One region of the Streptococcus sp. SGI.013 genome, then DNA from elsewhere that is predicted to be linked to it. Evidence: predicted binding sites of a transcription regulator. Region 1 holds the regulator's gene; the other holds the start of a gene.
The links. The regulator Rex, encoded in region 1, represses fermentation and respiration genes when NADH is low (regulators of the CRP and FNR family bind a similar motif). The targets are predictions, from matches to a motif close to TTGTGAANTANTTCACAA.

Region 1 (4,416 bases):
TTCCCGCCTACTTTTATTACAACCTCTGTGGCTGATTTTCTCAGATCCGAAAGCCTCCTGTTGGCAGCTAAATTAACCGAAAAAGAAATTGAGCACAGTTATCATTTATACGGCGGTAAAGAAAATCGACTCAAACATGTCTTTCACCTCAATATCTTAGATCAAAGCGCTATCACCTGTAATGATGATACTATAGCTTTCTTTAAAAAATATATGGATTAAAAAAGTAAAAGTACCTTCACTTACGAATAAAAGAGTGGAGGTACTTTTTTATGTATAATATTACATTTCCTAAAACAAGTCTAATGCCAAGAGAAAAACTCGCCTTACGAGGACCAGAACAACTCAGTACACAAGAATTGCTCGCCATTTGTTTAAGGACAGGCACGAAAAAAGAATCGGTTGCCAGTATTTCTCAGAAAATACTCGATAAGATTGACCACTTGGGACAATTGCGCCAGCTTTCTTTACAGGAACTTCAAGCTATCAAAGGTATCGGACCCGTTAAGGCAATCGAGCTTAAAGCCATGCTTGAGTTGGCAAAACGGATCCAGGAAGCAGAAGTTGAAGAAAATGATCGCATTTTAGGAAGTCAGATGCTAGCTGAGAAGCTAATGATTGAATTAGGGGAATTAAAACAGGAGCATGTTCTTGGTTTTTATCTAGACACTCAAAATCGAATTATTGAACAACGCCTTCTTTTTATCGGATCTGTCAGACGCTCTATTGTGGAAATCAGGGAGGTATTACATTACGCTTGTAAAAATATGGCAACCTCTTTGATTATCGTTCATAACCATCCCTCAGGTGCTATCCAACCTAGCTTTCAAGATGAAGAATTTACAAAAAAACTCAAGCGATCTTGTGAGGACATGGGAATTGTGCTTTTAGACCACTTGATTATTGGGAAAAAGAACTATTATAGCTTTCGAGAAGAAACGGATTATTGTAGTTAGCTTAAAACTCATTGACAATAAAGTCAAACAAGCTACGATCTTCCTCTCTGCTTTCATGGAGCAACTCTGGATGCCATTGAACACCCAAAAATCGAATATCAGGATGGATAGATTCAACAGCTTCAATGGTATCATCTTTAGGGTCGTAAGCAACCACCCTTAACAAAGGAGATAATTCCTTAATACTCTGATGATGAAAGGAGTTAATCTGGCTAGACTTTCCATAAATCGGAAGAAGGACACTATCATCTGACACAATCATTTGCTGACTAAGGTAATCAGATGGTGCATCTTGCCAATGGTTTTCGATATCTTGATTTAACGAACCAGCCAAGGCAATATTCATCAATTGCGTTCCGCGGCAGACAGAAAAAATCGGCTTTCTTTGTTTAATAGCTTCATCTACTAAGGCAAATTCAAATAAATCACGATCACGATGAAAATCATCATCGCTAGTATCTTTTTCTTCGCCATAAAAAACAGGATCTACATTTTGTCCACCTGTTAAAATCAGTTTATCCACCATAGAAATATAGTCTTTAGCGCATTTAGGATCACCAACAGGGATAATAAGCGGGACACCACCTGAGGCTTGAACAGCTTGGACATAATTAGTAGGAGTATAAGACCACATAATATCGGGATACTTATAATTTGGTCTTTCATTACCTGATATTCCAATAATAGGTTTTGACATAATGGCTCCTTAATCTTGATTCATAAAATATAGTAGGGTTTGCAGTTGACTGGTTAAGTCAACATATTGCACAACCACATGTCGAGGAACTGATAGATGAACAGGTGAGAAACACAGTATTCCTTGGATACCAGCCTCAACTAAAATATCAGCAACTTCTTGAGCTTTGAGACTAGGGACTGTAAGAATAGCAGTAGTAATCTCATCTTTTGCTAGATGGTCTTTGATGGTTGAAATGGCATAAATCGGAATCCCATCAGGAGACTTTGTGCCAACTAGCTCATTATCATCAGTATCAAATGCCATGGTAATTTTCATCTTATTACGCTCATGAAAACGGTAATGAAGCAGAGCTTTTCCAATATTTCCCACGCCAATCAGTGCAACATTGGTTAAGGAGTGGTCATTTAAAATATCAGCAAAAAAATTCATCAGCTTTTTGACATCATAGCCAAAACCACGACGACCAAGTTCTCCAAAATAAGAAAAGTCTCGTCGAACTGTCGCTGAGTCAATCCCAATTGCTTCTGCAATTTGTTTTGAATTGGCTTTTTCAATATTTTCTGCATTAAAACGCTTAAAAACACGATAATAAAGCGACAGACGTTTGGCAGTGGCTTTTGGGATATTTCTTTCTAATAAGCTCATATAAATAACCTCCTCATACCTTCATTTACCATTGTAACAGAAAGTTTGTGAAAATAACAACAATTTTTGATAATATAAAACCATCAGATGTTCTTGATACCCCTATCTAGAAGTCAAAAATTGACTTAGATACAGGTGCTAGAATAACCATAGTGAAGATTAGTAAAAATTCACCTCCAAACTAAGTTCGTTAGTGGAGGTGCGACAATCAGTGTTATGATACAATTTTTGTCTCTATTTACATTTCTTTTTGAAGTTTGATCAGTGTAATCTGTTCAATAAAAAAGAGATCTCAACGCAGTTGATAAAACATAGTCTGTTTAATTCGATATCAAACAAAAATCCTTAGAAATACTGCTTTCTAAGGATTTTATGTCTGTTAACTTAACTCTATTCCCACTCAACAGTTGCTGGTGGCTTACTTGTGATATCATAGACGATGCGGTTAACGTGATCAACTTCGTTTACGATACGAACTGAGATTTTTTGTAGGACATCCCATGGAATACGAGCAAAATCAGCTGTCATACCATCGATAGAAGTAATGGCACGGATAGCGATAGTATAATCATAGGTACGACCATCTCCCATAACGCCAACGGAACGTACACCGGTATTAACTGTGAAGTATTGCCAGATGTCACGATCAAGACCTGCTTTTGCAATTTCTTCACGCAAGATAGCATCAGATTCACGAACGGTCTCTAGTTTTTCTTCTGTAATCTCTCCCATTACGCGAATGGCAAGCCCTGGACCAGGGAAAGGTTGACGCCAAACGATTTCATCTGGCATTCCAAGTTCTGTTCCTAAAGCACGAACCTCATCTTTAAACAATGTATTTAATGGTTCAATCAATTTAAACTGCATATCTTCAGGAAGTCCACCCACGTTATGGTGAGATTTAATGGTTTGAGCAGTCTCTGTTCCAGACTCAATAATGTCTGTGTAAAGGGTTCCTTGTGCTAAGAAAGCAACATCTTCTAATTTACTAGCTTCATCATCGAAAACATAAACGAACTCATTACCGATGATTTTACGTTTTTTCTCAGGATCTGAAACTCCAGCGAGTTTGTCAAGGAAACGTTTTGCAGCATCTGCTTTAACAATGTTCAAGCCAAACTTACCACCAAGCATTTCCATAACTTGATCAGCTTCCCCCTTACGAAGAAGACCATGATCAACAAAGATACAAATCAATTGATCTCCAATTGCTTTTTGAAGAAGAACACCTACGACGGAAGAGTCAACTCCACCTGACAGACCAAGAAGAACTTTTTTGTCACCTACAGTTTCACGAATTTTTTTGATTTCCATCTCAATGAAATTATCCATTGACCAGTCACCTTTTGCTCCACAGATATTAAGAGCGAAATTACGTAAAATATCTGTTCCGTATTCAGAATGACGTACTTCTGGGTGGAACTGAATACCGTAGATACGTTTTTCAGAGTTTTCAATTGCTGCGAATGGACAATCAGCAGAAGTACCAGTACGGACAAATCCTTCTGGGATTTCTGTGACAGCATCACCGTGGCTCATTAAGACAATTTGCTGTTCAGGAGTCGTAGCAAATAGTTCAGAGTCGGTAGTGTGAGTGAGTGGTGATTGCCCATATTCACGATTTCCAGCATCACTAGCAGGAACAACCTTGCCACCCAGTTTGTGAGTAAGTAATTGCATGCCGTAGCAGATTCCTAAAATAGGAATTCCTAACTCAAAGATTTCAGGATCAATATCAAACGAGCCTTCTTCATAGACTGAATTAGGTCCTCCTGAAAGAATAATCCCTACTGGATTAATTTTGCGTACCTCGCTCGCTGTGATTTTATGGCTTTTAAGTTCAGAAAAAACCCCAATTTCACGGATACGACGAGAAATCAATTGATTGTATTGACTCCCATAATCCAGTACGATGATTTTTTGCATGTCATTAAAGTCTGTCATCATGTCCCTTTCCTAAATAAAATTATTTATCTTCCTCATTCTATCACAAAGCTACAGTAAATACAATTAAAGATATAGAGTTATATTGAAAATACGAGGAGATAAGTCGGACTCACCTGAACCTGTCTTTGCCATATTTAAAAAAATTTGATACTATTAAATGAAACTAGA
Region 2 (4,416 bases), on a different contig from region 1:
TGAAACTAACTCCAGAAATATTACGGCAGAGGCTGGAGTTTTTAACTTTAATTGTCATTTTTGCGTGTTCCTTGTCAGTTTTGGTTTTGAATTTTCAAACAAAAACAAGCTTGGTCTTAGATGAGGGGAATATCAAATATACAGGATATGTTGTCAACCATCGCATGAATGGTCAAGGAAAACTGACTTATAAAAATGGAGATGTTTACGAAGGGAACTTTGTAAATGGCACCTTCAGTGGCCAAGGGAAGTTTATCGCTAAGGCTGGGTGGACTTATGAGGGGCATTTTAAGAATGGTCAGGCCGATGGTCAAGGAACATTGATAACAGAGACCAAGGCTGTCTATAAGGGAACATTTAAACAGGGGATTTATCAAAAATGAGAATAAAATGGTTTTCTTTTGTACGTATTACAGGGCTACTGCTGGTCTTGTTATACCATTTTTTTAAAAAGCAGTTCCCAGGTGGCTTTATTGGAGTAGATATCTTTTTTACTTTTTCTGGCTATCTGATCACAGCTTTATTATTGGATGAATATAGCAGAAATCACAAAATTGATATCATTGGTTTTTTTAGAAGGCGATTTTATCGAATTGTTCCTCCCATGGTGCTCATGGTCCTGATTACCTTACCTTTTACGCTTCTTATCAAGACTGATTTTAGAGCAGGTATTGGTAACCAAATTGCAGCAACATTTGGTTTTATGACCAATGTTTATGAGATTATGACAGGTGGGAACTACGAGGCACAATTTATCCCGCATCTCTTTGTTCATACATGGAGTTTGGCCATTGAGGTTCATTTTTACATCTTTTGGGGGCTCTTGCTCTGGTTTTTAGGAAAGAGAGTTAGAAATAGCAATCAATACCGAGGTGCTGTATTTATAGTATCTAGTGGCTTGTTTTTAGCAGGCTTTTTAGCGATGTTTATCTCGTCGCTTTTTGTCCATAATTTTTCAAGCATTTATTTTTCTACTTGGACACACAGTTTCCCATTCTTTCTCGGTAGTGTTTTTGCAACGATGACAGGGATACAAAATACAACCAAGCGTTTCAAAAAGAATGTTCGCTTATGGAAAACCTCAAGAGTTATCACTTATGTTTTGGGAAGTTTTGCGCTGTTATTTTTACTAAGCTTGATTCTGGATTTTGACCATCTTTTTACTTATCTATTTGGTTTTGTTCTCTCAAGTTTGTTTGCCTCTGTCATGATTTATTCCTGCCGCGTCTTGAGTGATCAAACGAGCATTAAAGAACCAGCTTTTGTTACTTACTTAGCCGATACGAGTTATGGTGTTTATCTTTTTCATTGGCCGTTTTACGTGATTTTTTCACAAATGCTCTCTAACACGCAAGCGGTTATGGTTACGGTGCTGTTGTCCTATCTTTTTGCGACGCTTTCTTTTTATGTTTTAGAGCCATTGATTGCAGGCAAGTCTTCTCATTTGTTCCGATGGGACTTTGATCTCAGACCTTACAGCAAATGGATTTACACTAGCTTTGCTGCTCTCGGTATTTTGATGCTCTTTTTAACGACTGTTTCTCCAAAAATGGGAGAATTTGAGACCAATCTCTTGGTGAGCTCACTTAACCAATCAAATGATCAAATGCGCCAGACGCGTAATTTAGCGGATAAGGAAAACATTGGTAAAACAGGTAGCCAAGTCTTGATTATTGGAGATTCTGTTGCCCTCAGCTCAAGCGGTGCTCTCAGCCAATACCTTCCAAATGCTCAGCAAGACTCTGCGGTGAGTCGTAATTTCGATTTGGCATTTGATATCTTTGAAAATCATATCAAAAATGAGACCCTTCCAGAAACAGTGGTAATCGCCGTTGGGGTTAATTCGGTTTATGATTATAAAGATGATACTCAGCAGTTCATCGATGCTTTACCTAAAGGGCACCACTTAGTCTTTGTGACCCCTTATAACGGTAAGGAAAATCAGGCGGCTGTTAAAGAAGCGCGTGATTATGAGTTGACATTAGCCAAGAAGTACAACTATATCACGATAGCAGATTGGTATAAAGTAGCAGTTGATCATCCTGAAATTTGGCCTGGCACAGATGGCGTGCATTATAAAGATAACGGCTCAGATGATTCAGAAGGTGGCAAGCTTTATGCGCAAACCCTACAAGCTGCCTTGAAAAAAGCAGCAAAAGCTCCAGCAAAAGGCGAAAAATAACTTCTTTTCTAGAGCTTTGGGCTAAAATATTTTAGAATAAACGATTGAGACTAGGTGCATCAGCCTAGTCTCATTTTTTACCGTTAAAAATAGGAAAATTACACAAATTAACATGAAAGGGTTTACAAAACTAATCCAGTAAGCTATAATAGAAAACGTAACAAATGTGAAAGATTTAACAAACTTGTTGAATCACTTTGGAGGAAAATATGGCTGATAAAACTGTAAGTAAAGAAGAAAAAGCACTTGAAGCACAAGCGCATGTCGATACTCTAGTGAAAAAAGGTCTTGTTGCCCTAGAGGAGATGCGAAAACTTAATCAAGAACAAGTAGATTACATCGTTGCAAAAGCCTCAGTGGCAGCCCTAGATGCTCATGGTGTTTTGGCTATGCATGCTTATGAGGAAACAGGTCGTGGTGTTTTCGAGGACAAGGCAACTAAAAACCTCTTTGCCTGCGAGCATGTGGTGAATAATATGCGCCATACTAAAACAGTTGGTGTCATCGAAGAAGATGATGTAACAGGATTAACATTGATTGCAGAGCCTGTAGGAGTTATCTGTGGGATTACACCAACTACTAACCCAACCTCAACGGCAATCTTTAAATCATTGATTTCTCTCAAAACACGTAACCCTATTGTATTTGCCTTCCATCCATCAGCTCAAGAGTCATCAGCACATGCTGCTCGTATTGTGCGTGATGCGGCCATTGCTGCAGGAGCTCCTGAAAACTGTATCCAGTGGATTGAAAAACCTTCAATGGAAGCGACCGCGGCTTTGATGAACCATGATGGAATTGCTACGATTCTTGCTACAGGTGGTAATGCCATGGTACGCGCAGCTTACTCATGTGGTAAGCCAGCTCTTGGTGTGGGTGCAGGTAACGTTCCAGCCTATGTTGAAAAGTCTGCTAACGTTCGTCAGGCAGCTCATGATATTGTCATGTCTAAATCATTTGACAACGGTATGGTCTGTGCCTCAGAGCAAGCTGTAATTGTTGATAAAGAAATCTATGATGACTTTGTCAAAGAGTTTAAATCCTATCACACTTACTTTGTTAATAAAAAAGAAAAAGCTCTCCTAGAAGAATTTTGCTTTGGAGCTAAAGCCAACGGTAAAAATTGTGCAGAAGCTAAATTAAATCCAAACATCGTCGGAAAACCAGCGACTTGGATTGCAGAACAAGCAGGCTTCTCAGTTCCTGAAGGCACAAATATCCTAGCAGCAGAGTGTAAAGAAGTTGGCGTTAAAGAGCCTTTGACACGCGAGAAATTGTCACCAGTAATTGCTGTCTTGAAGTCAGATTCTCGTGAAGATGGTCTTGAAAAAGCGCGTCTCATGGTTGAGTTTGATGGATTAGGTCACTCTGCCGCTATCCATACAGAAGATGCCGCTTTAGCCAAAGAATTTGGAACTTTGGTTCGTGCCATTCGTGTGATTTGGAATTCACCATCTACCTTCGGTGGTATTGGTGATGTTTACAACTCATTCTTACCATCATTAACACTTGGTTGTGGTTCTTATGGCCGTAACTCTATCGGTGATAACGTGAGTGCGGTTAATCTCTTGAACATCAAAAAAGTAGGAAGACGTAGAAACAATATGCAGTGGTTTAAAGTTCCTTCAAAAACATACTTCGAACGTGATTCTATTCAATACCTCCAAAAATGTCGTGATGTTGAACGTGTCATGATTGTAACTGACCATGCCATGGTTGAGTTTGGTTTCTTGGATCGTATTTTGGAGCAACTTCACCTTCGTCGCAATAATGTGGTCTATCAAATCTTTGCAGATGTTGAGCCTGATCCAGACATCACAACGGTCTATAAAGGAACCGAGATGATGCGTACCTTTAAACCAGACACCATTATCGCACTAGGTGGTGGTTCACCAATGGATGCGGCTAAGGTTATGTGGCTCTTCTATGAGCAACCAGAAGTGGACTTCCATGACCTTGTTCAAAAATTCATGGATATCCGAAAACGTGCCTTTAAATTCCCAGAGCTTGGTAAGAAATCTAAGTTTATCGCTATTCCAACCACATCTGGTACGGGATCAGAAGTGACACCATTTGCTGTTATCTCTGATAAGGCTAATAACCGCAAATACCCAATTGCAGATTATTCATTGACACCAACCATTGCTATTGTGGATCCTGCCTTGGTTATGACCGTGCCAGCTCATGTTACAGCTGACACTGGTATGGATGTTTTGACCCACGCCACAGAAGCT

Region 2: a site for Rex is predicted at 2,347-2,364, ahead of adhE (bifunctional acetaldehyde-CoA/alcohol dehydrogenase). Genes of this name have one in related genera too.

What each region holds. Positions count from the first base shown of each region.
Region 1 is NZ_JBNPOS010000017.1:5,875-10,290, reverse strand. Features, by position in the region: gene ACQRDX_RS05765 (alpha/beta hydrolase) at 1-222, shown strand, start outside; gene radC (RadC family protein) at 273-956, shown strand; gene ACQRDX_RS05755 (gamma-glutamyl-gamma-aminobutyrate hydrolase family protein) at 958-1,653, opposite strand; gene ACQRDX_RS05750 (redox-sensing transcriptional repressor Rex) at 1,663-2,301, opposite strand; gene guaA (glutamine-hydrolyzing GMP synthase) at 2,692-4,248, opposite strand.
Region 2 is NZ_JBNPOS010000014.1:31,894-36,309, forward strand. Features, by position in the region: gene ACQRDX_RS05315 (hypothetical protein) at 1-383, shown strand, start outside; gene ACQRDX_RS05320 (acyltransferase family protein) at 380-2,182, shown strand; gene adhE (bifunctional acetaldehyde-CoA/alcohol dehydrogenase) at 2,392-4,416, shown strand, end outside.